One region of the Ruania zhangjianzhongii genome, then DNA from elsewhere that is predicted to be linked to it. Evidence: predicted binding sites of a transcription regulator. Region 1 holds the regulator's gene; each other region holds the start of a gene.
What was found. Region 1 encodes HrcA, which represses chaperone genes, less so after heat shock. Its sites were predicted from a motif close to TTNGCACTCGNNNNNNNCGAGTGCNAA; they were not measured.
Positions count from the first base shown of each region.

Region 2: a site for HrcA is predicted at 810-836, ahead of groL (chaperonin GroEL). Genes of this name have one in related genera too.
Region 3: a site for HrcA is predicted at 2,036-2,062, ahead of FU260_RS02810 (DUF6772 family protein). Genes of this name have one in related genera too.

Region 1 covers NZ_CP042828.1:2,126,941-2,131,074, forward strand. Annotated here, with positions in the region: gene FU260_RS23565 (hypothetical protein) at 1-233, shown strand, start outside; gene FU260_RS09935 (hypothetical protein) at 304-1,281, shown strand; gene FU260_RS09940 (DUF3097 domain-containing protein) at 1,262-2,122, opposite strand; gene hrcA (heat-inducible transcriptional repressor HrcA) at 2,365-3,390, shown strand; gene dnaJ (molecular chaperone DnaJ) at 3,474-4,134, shown strand, end outside.
Region 2 covers NZ_CP042828.1:1,032,108-1,036,241, forward strand. Annotated here, with positions in the region: gene FU260_RS04735 (protein kinase family protein) at 1-640, shown strand, start outside; gene groL (chaperonin GroEL) at 959-2,587, shown strand; gene FU260_RS04745 (hypothetical protein) at 2,715-3,326, shown strand; gene FU260_RS04750 (hypothetical protein) at 3,365-4,012, shown strand; gene FU260_RS04755 (hypothetical protein) at 4,120-4,134, shown strand, end outside.
Region 3 covers NZ_CP042828.1:593,736-597,869, reverse strand. Annotated here, with positions in the region: gene FU260_RS02820 (ABC transporter permease) at 1-901, opposite strand, end outside; gene nikB (nickel ABC transporter permease) at 898-1,824, opposite strand; gene FU260_RS02810 (DUF6772 family protein) at 2,130-3,095, shown strand; gene FU260_RS02805 (hypothetical protein) at 3,101-3,424, shown strand; gene FU260_RS02800 (sulfatase family protein) at 3,433-4,134, shown strand, end outside.

The sequences.
Region 1 (4,134 bases):
CGTTCATCATCGACCGGAACCATTCCTGGATCGATGGTCTGAAGGGGTCGGTGCAGATGGTTACCCAGAACCTGGGGTCCACCCTCCTGCTCGCCCTCGCGCTGTTGGGTATCAACATCGTCGGTGCCCTGCTCTGCGGGCTGGGTCTGTTGATCACGGTTCCGATGAGCGTGGCGGCGTCGGTGTTTGCCTACCGCAGCTTCAGCCAGCAGCCGATCGCACCTCCGGTCTGACGGCGGCGACCTGCACGCAGCGGCCGGGCACTCTCCCCACGGAGAGTGCCCGGCCGCTAGCGTATGCACTATGAGCGAGAACCCTCCCGACGGTGAGCGGCCCGCCGAACAGTCCGGATCCGCACCACCCCCGACGCCTGAGTCCGGTGGTGTGCCGGACGGTGCTGCTAGCCAGCCTCCGGGTGCTGCTGGCCCGCCACCGCCTGGGCCGCCGCCGGGGGCTGCTGGGCCGCCACCGCCTGGCCCGCCGCCGGGACAGTACGGACCGCCGGGCGATCCGTACGGGCACCCGCAAGGCGCCCCGAGCGGCTACCCAGGCTCGCCGCAGGGTGCACCGGGTTACGGCCCGGCCGGCTACCCTCCACTGCCGCCAGAACCTCAGGCCACCGACGGCTTCGGGTACGCCTGGAGGGCATTCACGGCAAACGCCGGCACACTGATCCTCGGCCAGCTTGCCTGGGCGCTGATCGTGGCCGTGATCACCGTGCTGTGGCTCCTGCTGCTCAGCGGTACCGGGCTGATCGCCCTCAACGCAGACTCGGACGCGGCCATCGCTGGCGGAGTGGTTGCCTTTGCTGCCAGCGCCGGCATCGTGCTCGTCGTGACGGTGTTCGTGAGCATCGTCGCCGCAGCTGGGATGAGTAACGCCACGCTGAAGCTGGTCCGTGGTGAGGCGATCACCGTCGCGGACTTCTTCAAGATCCCGAACCTGGGTGCCGTGATCCTGGTGGCGCTGCTGCTCGGCCTCGCCTCCGGAATCCTGAGCTTCACCTTCGTCGGCCCGATCCTGCTCAGTTTCTTCGCGGCCTACATCGTCGTGTTCGCGATCGACCAGCGCCAGGGAGTGTTCGAGTCGATCGGCTCAGGGGTGAAGATGGCCGTCGCCTTCCCGGGCCAGACCATCCTGCTGCTGCTGCTCGCCTACGTGGCGAACATCGTCGGGGCCCTGCTCTGCGGTATCGGAGTGCTGGTCTCGATGCCGCTGACCGCGATCGCCATCGCCTGGCAGTACCGCAGTCAGCTGCCGCTCATGGCTGCTCGGCAGTAACGAAGTCCACCAGCTCTTCCACCCGACCGAGCAGACTCGGCTCCAGGTCGCGGAAGTCCCGCACCTGACTCAGGATTCGCTTCCACCCCCGGGCGATATCCGCCTGGTCGGTGGCCGGCCAGCCGAGAGCACGCAGCGAACCCACTTTGATATCCGTGCCGCGCGGGATGTGCGGCCAGGCCTCCAGGCCCACGCGAGCCGGCTTCACCGCCTGCCACACGTCCACGTACGGATGCCCCACCACCAGCACGTGCTCAGCGCCGAACTTCGCCGTGGCGGCCGCGGCGATCCTGCTCTCCTTGCTGCCTCGGACCAGGTGGTCGGCGAGCACACCGACGCGCCGGCCCGGTCCCGGCCGGAACTGCGCCAAGTGGTCGGCGAGGTTGTCGATGCCCTCCAGCAGCTCGACCACCACACCTTCGATGCGCAGATCGTCGCCCCAGACCTTCTCCACCAGCTCGGCGTCGTGCCGGCCCTCCACCCAGATCCGAGACCCACGGGCGACCCGGGCCTTGGCACCGGCCACAGCCACCGACCCGGATGCCGTCCGGCTCCGCGCCGGCGTCTGCTGAGCGGGTCGATGGGGCACCAACCGGACCGGCTTGCCGTCCACCCAGAACCCGGCTCCCAGGGGGAAGGTGCGCGTCTTGCCGTGGCGGTCCTCCAGCACCACTACGTGCACGCCTCCACTCTTCTCCACCCTCACGATGGCGCCGACCCAGCCGGTCTGCACATCCTCGACCACCAGCCCCGGCTCCGCCGGCGTGTCGGTAGTCTGCGGGCGCCGGGGCGGATGCGGGTCCTCGGCGAGCACGTTGCTGCCATAACGATCGAAACTCACCCGGGCAACGCTAGGCGCAGGCCCGGGGGACCCACGGGAGGCGCGCCACGCTAACCCCCGTACCGGCCACCACCTACCGCGGGGGTGTGGTTGTGGTCGCGAAACGGCCGGATCGCAAGCACAAGCGCACCCCCGCGGGATGGGGGCGCCAGCCGTGCGTGTTCTGGCCCACAGTCAAGTTGGTCTCAGACGCGTAATATTGGCACTCTAGAGGTTCGAGTGCTGATCGGGAGGTGAGGCGAGTGGCGAACGAGCGGCGACGGCAGGTGCTGGGGGCGATCGTGCAGGACTACGTCCGCAGCCGCGAACCGGTCGGTTCCCGCAACCTCGTGGACCGGCACAACCTGGGTGTCTCGCCAGCCACCATCCGTAACGATATGGCCGCCTTGGAGGACGAGGGCTACATCGCCCAACCGCACACCTCGGCGGGCCGGATCCCCACGGACAAGGGCTACCGGATGTTCGTGGACGAGGTCTCGGTGGTCCGGCCGTTGTCCTTGCCTGAACGCCGTGCGATCACCGAGCTGCTCGGTGGCGCGGTGGACCTGGACGAGCTCCTGGAACGCACCGTGCGCCTGCTGGCCCAGCTGACCCAGCAGGTGGCCGTGGTGCAGTACCCCTCGCTGCGCCGTTCGGCGCTGCAGCACGTGGAGCTGGTGCCGACCACCCCGCGGCGCCTGATGGTGGTGATCATCACCGCCAACGGGCGCGTGGCCCAGCGGATGCTGGAGTCCATCGAGGACCTGGACGAACTGCTCCTCGCCGAGCTGCGGGCCCGCATCAACGCCGAGGTGGCTGGGTTGGGCGCCGCCAAGGCACGCGAGCACCTGGCCACCGTGGCCGAGGCGTTCCCACCGGTCGACCGTCCGCTGATCACCGCGATCGTGCAGGCCATCAACGAGACGCTCTCCGAGGACGTCGAGGAACGGATCGTGCTGGCCGGCACGGCGAACCTTGCCCGCTCCGACCTGGACTTCCCCCGCACGATCGGCCCGGTCCTGGAGGCACTCGAAGAACAGATGGTGCTGTTGCGGCTGCTCACCGAGATGGTCGAGGACAGCGCCGACCGACCGTTGGCTGTGCGGATCGGACGCGAGACCCACCATGAGAACCTCGCCGAGACGGCAGTGATCGCCAGCGGTTACGGTGAGGGTGGTGACGCCGTCGGCCAGCTCGGCGTGCTCGGACCCACCCGGATGGACTATCCGACCACGATGGCCTCCGTCCGCGCCGTCGCCCGGTACCTCTCCCGCTTCATGACCGGATGACCGCCTCCGAGCGGCCCCCTCGCACTGCGTCAGCCACGCGGTGCCACCCGCCCCGCGACCTGAGAACCTAGAGAAAGTCACCTGTGAGCGATTACTACGCCGTCCTCGGCGTCTCCCGCGACGCCAGCACCGAGGAGATCAAGCGGGCTTACCGCAAGCTCGCCCGCCAGCACCACCCAGACGTCGCCGGTGCGGACAGTGCCGAGAAGTTCAAAGACATCGCCGCCGCGAACGATGTGCTCTCCAACCCGGAGAAGCGGCGCGCCTATGACATGGGCGGTATGCCCGGGATGGCCGGAGGGGGAGCCGGTGCCGGGTTCGGCTTCTCGGACATCTTCGAGTCGTTCTTCGCCGCGGCGGCTGGTGGCGGCGGGCAACGCGGTCCGGTGTCCCGGGCACGCCGCGGCCAGGACGCGCTGCTGCGGATCGACCTGGAGCTGTCCGACGCCGCGTTCGGTGTGGCCAAGGACATCGAGGTGGACACCGCAGTGATGTGTACCACCTGCCAGGGCTCCTGCTGCCAGCCCGGGACCAGCCCCACCACCTGCGACGTCTGCGGTGGCCGTGGCTCGGTGCAGCGGATGGCGCGTTCGTTCCTCGGCCAGGTGATGACCACCACCGCCTGCGCCGCGTGCTCCGGTTTCGGCACGGTCATCACCAGCCCCTGCCACGAGTGCAACGGCGAGGGCCGGGTGCGGACCCGCCGCTCGGTGCGGGTGAACGTGCCCGCAGGGGTGGACGACG
Region 2 (4,134 bases), 1.1 Mb from region 1:
GCACGACGGCGCCTGCGACCTCTTCCCGCTCCTGCTGCACTGGCGCGTTCTGGACCAGGGGTGTCCGACCGACACCTCCGAGTTCGAGGGTCTCGGCATGGCACGAAAGTGGGGGCACCACTGGCCCCGGGTGCGCGACCGAGCAGATGCACTGCGCGCGGCCGAGTCGAGTGTGGTCCTGTTCCTCGAGCATGTTCCAGACACACTGGAATCCTGCCTCCGACGGCAGTTCGCGACCGGTCCGCGCGCGGCCGGGGCTGCGTTCGCCGAAGCGCTGGGACAGCTCATCAACGCCACGGCTTGGATGGGCGCCCGCGGCCTGCAGCACCTGGACGAGCGCAGCTTCTTCGCCAGTCATGGCCACTACGACCACGACGCAGGAGTGACCAGCCTGCTGCACTGGACACTCGCCGAGGTGGGCGTGTGCCCTCGCGCAGACCGGCTGGCCACGTTGCGGGCGGTAGCGGCTGGTCGAGGAGCTGAGTACCTCGGTCGCGTCCGGACGCGGGTGAGCGGCGCTGCCGAGTCGTTCGAGGAACACGCGCAGACGGCGGTCGCGGTCACCGAACTGTTCGATCGGCTGATGACCGATGCCACCGCCGCAGGCTATGGCGCCCCGAACAGCGCGAGTGCTCCTTGATCCGGCCGGCTGGTGCTGCAACCTCCCCTCGCCCGCGAGGCCGAAGCTGCCGCGCGGGCGAGCGTTCGCAGGAGGGGGAGCGGCCCGCACAGGTTCACCTGTGCGCGAAACCTCGGCTCCGCCGTCGGACGCTCCTTGCACTCGCACAGGGAGAGTGCCAATATTGGCGTTAGCACTCTCACTACGAGAGTGACAATCGTGGTCAGCGAGATGAGGCGCTGGGCGGGTGCGTGACGTGAACGCCCCCGGACCATCGCCGTCCGTCGCGGGCGTCACGCCGACCGTGCCAGAAGCCAGTACCGGAGGATCAAACCGCCAATGGCCAAGATCATTGCCTTCGACGAGGAGGCCCGCCGCGGGATGGAGCGTGGGCTCAACACCCTCGCCGACACCGTGAAGGTCACCCTCGGCCCGAAGGGACGCAACGTCGTCCTGGAGAAGAAGTGGGGCGCCCCGACGATCACCAACGATGGCGTGTCCATCGCCAAGGAGATCGAGCTCGAGGAGCCGTACGAGAAGATTGGTGCAGAGCTCGTCAAGGAGGTCGCGAAGAAGACCGACGACGTCGCGGGCGACGGCACCACTACCGCAACCGTGCTTGCTCAGGCGCTCGTCAGCGAGGGTCTGCGTAACGTGGCGGCCGGCGCCAACCCGATCGCCCTCAAGCGGGGCATCGAGAAGGCCGTCGAGGCTGTCACCGCCGAGCTGCTGCGGACCGCCACCGAGGTGGAGACCAAGGAGCAGATCGCGGCGACCGCCGGCATCTCCGCCGGTGACCCGCAGATCGGTGAACTGATCGCCGAAGCCCTGGACAAGGTGGGCAAGGAAGGCGTCATCACCGTCGAGGAGTCCAACGCCCTGGGCCTGGAGCTCGAGCTCACCGAGGGTATGCGCTTCGACAAGGGCTACCTGTCGGCGTACTTCGTCACCGACCAGGACCGCCAGGAGGCTGTCCTGGAGGACGCCTACGTCCTGCTCGTCGAGTCCAAGATCACCAACGTCAAGGACGTGCTGCCGCTGCTGGAGAAGGTCATCCAGTCCGGTAAGCCGCTGCTGATCATCTCCGAGGACGTCGAGGGCGAAGCCCTGGCGACCCTGGTGCTGAACAAGATCCGTGGCACCTTCAAGTCCGTGGCCGTCAAGGCACCGGGCTTCGGCGACCGCCGCAAGGCCATGCTCAACGACATCGCCATCCTCACCGGTGGTCAGGTCGTCTCCGAGACCGTGGGCCTGAAGCTGGACAACGTGGGCCTCGAGGTCCTCGGCACCGCGCGCAAGGTCGTGGTGACCAAGGACGAGACCACCATCGTCGAGGGCGCCGGCGAAGCCGACGCCATCGCCGGTCGCGTGGCCCAGATCCGCGCCGAGATCGACAACTCCGACTCCGACTACGACCGGGAGAAGCTCCAGGAGCGTCTCGCGAAGCTGGCCGGAGGTGTGGCCGTCATCCGTGCGGGTGCCGCCACCGAGGTGGAGCTCAAGGAGCGCAAGCACCGCATCGAGGACGCCGTGCGCAACGCGAAGGCCGCTGTGGAGGAGGGGATCGTCGCCGGTGGTGGCGTGGCCCTGCTGCAGGCCATCGACGCTGCGTTCAGCAACCTCGAGGTCAGCGACGACGAGGCGACGGGCGCGAACATCGTGCGCTTCGCTTCCGCCGCCCCGCTGCGTCAGATCGCCGTGAACGCCGGCCTTGAGGGTGGCGTCGTGGTGGAGAAGGTGCGCAACCTGCCCGCCGGTGAGGGCCTGAACGCCCAGACCGGTGAGTACGAGGGCCTCCTCGCTGCCGGGATCAACGACCCGGTCAAGGTGACCCGCTCTGCGCTGCAGAACGCCGCCTCGATCGCCGGTCTGTTCCTGACCACCGAGGCGATCGTGGCCGACAAGCCGGAGCCCGAGGCCGCGGCCCCGGCCGGCGGTGCGCCCGACATGGGTGGCATGGGCTTCTGACGAAGCACGGAGCGGAGGTTGGGCGCTAGCCCAGCAACGCTCACTGCCTGACGAAGGCCCCCGGTTCCCACGTGGAGCCGGGGGTCTTCGTCTGTTTGGGGACCACAGCCGTTCTACAGTGCAGACCATGCGTGGTTCCTCCGGTGCTCACCGCGGATGGTCGCCCCCGCCGCGGCGCGGCTCGGCTCCGTCCCCAGACACCGGCGGGTACTGGGTCGTCGTCAAGCCGTCCGGTCGCCGCGTGGTCGGTTTGTTCGCCGCGATCGTCGGGATGCTGCTGCTGGGCGCGTTCCTCATCCTGCTGGCGATCGTCGGTGAGCAGCCACGTGCCGGGATGACCACGCGGATCGCGTCCCATGCAGCGGGCGGGTTCTTGATTCTCGTCGCGATCTACCTCACCGTGATTGCCCCGCGCACGCTGCGCGGGTCCCGGTTCGGGTACACCCGCGCCGCCTTCGCGTATGTCGCCGATTCACAGGACAGCAGCACGATTCCCTGGACCGACATCTCCGCCGTGACGATCTGCTTGGCGGAGAATCCAGGGGGCCGGGAATCGCGCCTCCCGAGCGTGGACATCGAAATGCCGGCCGAGGTACGGGCGCAGTATCCGCAGCTCCGGGATTTCTGGCGCGACGATCGCTATGCGCTGCCCTTCCTGGCCTACCCGGACCTGCTGGCAGCGATGGAGTACGGCTGCCGGACCTATGCCGGGCATCGCTATCGCGGATTCAGCCGGTAGCGCCACGGCGGCTCGTCCTCGTGAGTACTCTGCAGGGCATGGAACCTGTGGGGGGATCGCGCGATCACGATGCGCCGCCGAGCCGGTATGACCCGGGGGCACCGGTCGAGGGCGCGGGCAGGCACCAGGTCAAGGTGACGCCGAACAGCAAGAACAAGGCGACGCAGATCTTCGCCGCGCTGTTCTGCCTGGTGATCGGCTTCGGAGCACTGGCCTATGCGATCGCGAACCCGCAGCTACCAGACCGCGCGGTGCCGGTCGTGGCCGGCAGCATCGTCGGCGTGGTGGGGCTGTTGCTGTGCCTGATGCTCAAACGCGTGCTGCACACCCGCACCTACACGTTCACCGACTCGGCGTTCGAAGGTGAGGACTACAGCCACCGCACTTTTGAGCTGCCCTGGAGCGACGTCGCCGAGATCACGATCCAGGCGTACAAGAAACGATCGTTCCTGCGCAGTCTGTGGATGTCGCTGTTCGTTCGCCGGGCCTTCCGGAACCCGTCGACTGCGTACCTGCGCCTCCGGCTCCGGCAGCCGGTCGACCGCGGGAAGGCGTTGACCTCCCTGGGAGCGCGCCAGGGGACGGTCAAGGTGCCGTTCTGGAACCAGCCCGAGCTGATCGACTCCCTCGCCCATGGCTGCCGGACCTACGCAGCGGATCGATTCCGCGGGGTGGACATGTCATGACGGATGCAGCCGACGGATCGCCGAGTCCGTATGACCCGGGAGTGCCCGTCACGCCATCGCCCTCGGTCCATCGGGTCGTGGTGAGACCTGCTCTGAAGGACGTGCTCGTGCAGAGCCTTACC
Region 3 (4,134 bases), 1.5 Mb from region 1:
ACATGCTCCTCAGCTTCGGGTCGTACCGGTCTCGCATCGCATCGCCGAGCAGCCCGCAGGTGAGCACCAGACCGGCCAGGGCCAACCCCGGCAGTGTGGAGATCCACCACGCGTCGCCGAGATAGGAGCGGCCGTTGGCGATCGTGGTACCCCAGCTCGGGACATCCGTGGGGACGCCGAGTCCGAGGAACGACAGGGAGGCCTCGGCGAGGATGACGTGCCCCAGCTCGACAGTGGCGACGACCAGGATGGGCGCTAGGCAGGCCGGGAAGATGGTCCGGATCGCCAGGTGCAGGTGCCCGGCACCGAGAGTCCGCGCCGCGTCCACGTACTCCCGGTTCTTCACGGTCAGCACCTGACTGCGCGTCACCCGAGCGAACGTCACCCAGTTGGTGATCGCCAGCACCACGATCACGTTCACCACGCTCGGGCCGACCACGGCCGCGATCAGGATGGCGAGCAGGATCGACGGGAAGGAGAGCTGGATGTCAGCCAGCCGCATCAGAACGGCGTCGACCCAGCCACCGCGGTATCCCGCGATCAGTCCGACGGTGACGCCGATGATGCCGGCCAGCAGCAACGTCCCGGCGCCGACAGTGATCGAGACCCGTGCACCGAGCATCATCTGGCTCAGGATGTCCTGACCCACCTGGTCGGTCCCGAGCAGGGCTATCCCTTGGGAGGTGGTGCTCCCCGGGGGCAGCAGCCGGTCCTGGGTGTAGGTCTGTACCGGGTTGTAGTCCACCAGCATCGGCCCCACGATCGCGACCAGGACGTAGCCGGCCACGATGATCAGGCAGACGATGATCCGCCGGCGGCCGGCGGTGTTCGACGAACGGCGCCTCAGCCGCGCGAACGACCGGCTGACCTCACGCTCGACACCTGCAGTCTCTGTAGTCATCGGGATACCAACCTCACTCGCGGGTCGAGGTAGCCGTAGAGGATGTCGACCAGGAGGTTCGCGAACACGAACCCGGCGGCGATCACCAGGATCGCGGCCTGGACCACGTTGTAGTCCCGCTGGCCGATCGACTCGATGAGCAGCCGCCCGATGCCCGGCCAGCTGAACACCATCTCCACGATCACCGAGCCGGCCAGCAGTCCACCGAACTGCAGGCCGACGATGGTCACGATCGGGATCAGTGCATTGCGGATCGCATGCGGAAAGATCACCACTCGCTCGGACAGCCCCTTCGCACGGGCCGTCTGGATGTAGCCCTCGTGGATGACCTCCAGCAGTCCACTGCGGGTCATCCTGATCAGGATCGCGAGCATGGGCATCGCCAACGTGACCGCCGGCAGCACCATGTGCGCCGGCGATCCGGTGCCGCCGCTCGGCAGCACCTGGAGGCCCCGGGAGAAGACCAGGATGAACACGATGCCGATCCAGAAGGACGGCAGCGACTGCGCCAGGAGCGAGGCGACCGAGACGATTCGGTCGGTGAGCTTGTTCACCTTCAGCGCGGCCAGGACCCCGAGCAGGACGCCGGTCACCAGTGCGATGACGAGGGCGACGATGGCCAGCTCCAACGTGGCCGGCAGGCGCTCGAGGACCAGCTCGAAGGCGTCTCGTTGCTGCCGGTAGGAGTCACCGAAGTCGAGCCGGACGAGGTCTCGGACGTAGGTCCAGTACTGGGCGATCAGCGGCTCGTTCAGTCCCATCTGATCGCGCAGCACCTCCACCTCGGCCTCGGTGGCGTCGGAGCCCAGGATCAGCCGCGCCGGATCGGACGGGATCAGCCGGAGCACCACGAAGATGATCGACACCGCACCCCAGAGGATGAAGACGGAGAACACCAGCCTCCGGACGAGATAGGCACCCATCAGGCCTCCTCGACCGGGTGCTTCAGCAAGCGCGTCATGTTCTCCCTCGAACGCCTCTCAAAACATTAACATTAGCGTTCACGCAGTCTGGCACCCGAGCCGACGAAGGTCAACAGGATCTGCAAACTATGGCTCTGACCTGCCTCTATACGTTTTCAGGCCGCCGAGGTCATGCAGTAATCGCCACCAATCGCGCGTCGAGCCACCACCCTTGCCAATCACCAAGCATTAGCGCTAATGTTGCTGTTCCGGCATCCGCCGGTATGAGTCCTACGCCCCCAGCGGGCGAGCAAGGAGTGAACCAGGTGACCTCGGTCGACACCGCTGCCCTGACCTCGGCGATGCGCACCGCCATCCGCGCCTCCGACGTCCGGCTCTCGAAATTCAATCCGCTGCCGCGGATCCTCACCCTCGACGACTTCAACGAGGGCACGAACGGGTGGACCGAGCTGATCGGCAACTTCAACGGTCGCGGCGATCTGGACACCGTGGATGCCCACATGCGCGACTTCCGTCCGCCGCAGCTGTCCAACGCGACCTTCTTCGACACCGGCACGCACGGCGCGATGACTGGCACTTACTCGCTCAAGCTCGCCACCCGCCCGTATCCCGGGCACACCTCGACCGCGATCCGACGGCTCACCATGGCCGGTCGCGGCCGACTGCAGATCGAGGCGTATCTCACCTACAAGGCTGAGGCCCAGCTGGGCGGCGAGGAGTCTGACGACCAGTACGGCGGCGTGGAGTGGGACGGAAACCTGCACCCGTCCGAGGCGCAGTTCGGTGCGTTCACCGTGGCGACCGACCTGTGCGGTGACGGCGGGATCCGCTATCACACCGTGGCCCGGTTCCAGAACACCGACACCGACGGCAACCTGGTGCGCCGGCTCAGCTATCCGCTGGTCACCGAGCCGACGCCGAAGGAGCACCTCGAGGGAAAGTTCGCCCTCCCGTACGCGGCTGATTTCACCGCGCCCAACCCCGATGACTGGCGCTACCTCGGCGAGCCGATCGAGATGTGCTTCAACGAGGTGCCCACGAAGGTGAACTGGCACTACCTGCGGTGGGTCATCGACACCGAGACCCGGACGAACGTGGAGTTCCAGCTCAACGACCGGCTGATCGACATGAGCGACGTCCCCGTGCCCGCCTACGACGAACCGTACGAGTCTCTCGACAACCTGCTGAACTTCTACTTCTCCGTCCGCACCCTCTCCGGGGTGCGCAACTTCCTCTACCTCGACTCCGTTGTCATCTCTGCCGATTGGTGATTCGTATGATGCTGCAATCCCAGACCGCGATCCTGGAGCGAAACGTCACGCTCTCCGGTGACTTCGCCACCGAACCGTTCGAGACCGGGTGGGCGCGCGAAGCCCGCTGGTTCTTCCAGGTGCTGACCAGCGACGGAGCGCCCCAGGTCGAGCTCGCCACCCAGGTCTCCCCCGACGGGCTCACCTGGGTGGACCTGGAGGAGGTGCATCAGACGACCGGCGAGCTGACCAGCTGGCCGGTGCGCGAGTTCGGCCACTGGCTGCGCATCCGCGGAAGCGTCGCATCCGGCTCGGTCAAGGTCCGGATCTACGTGGCCCTGAAGAGCTGACCGCCGCAATGACCCAGCCCCGGACCAACGTCCTGTTCATCGTCGCCGATGATCTGGCGGTCTGGGGCCTGGGTTGTTACGGAAACTCCGAGATCCGCACACCGCACATCGACGCCATGGCGCGCGAGGGAGTGCGGTTCACCGAGTTCTACTGCACGTCACCGGTCTGTTCACCCTCGCGTGCGTCCCTGCTGACCGGGCAGATTCCCTCCCGGCACGGTGTGCAGGACTGGATCCGGTCCGGCAACGGGCGCGGTGACCGCGCGATCCGGTACCTCGAGGACGAGCTGACCACCACGGATGTGCTCGCCGCCGCCGGCTATTCCTGTGGGCTGAGCGGGAAGTGGCATCTCGGCGACAGCCCGCATCCCCAGCACGGGCACGAGCACTGGTTCGCGCACCCCTCGGGCGGCGGGCGGTACAACGACGCCGAGATGTACCGCAACGGTGAGCTGGTACGCACCCAGGGGTACCTCACCGACGTGCTCGCCGACGACGCGTCCGCCTTCCTCGCCGAGCGGGCCGCCGACCAGCGGCCGTTCCACCTGTGGGTCACATTCACCGCACCGCACAGTCCATGGGTGGACCAGCATCCCGCCGATCTCGTCAGCTCCTACGCCGACTGCGTTTTCGACTCCTGCCCCCAAGAACCTCGACACCCCTGGGCCCCCGCTCACCCGATCGAGCTCGACAACTCCGAGCAGAACGCC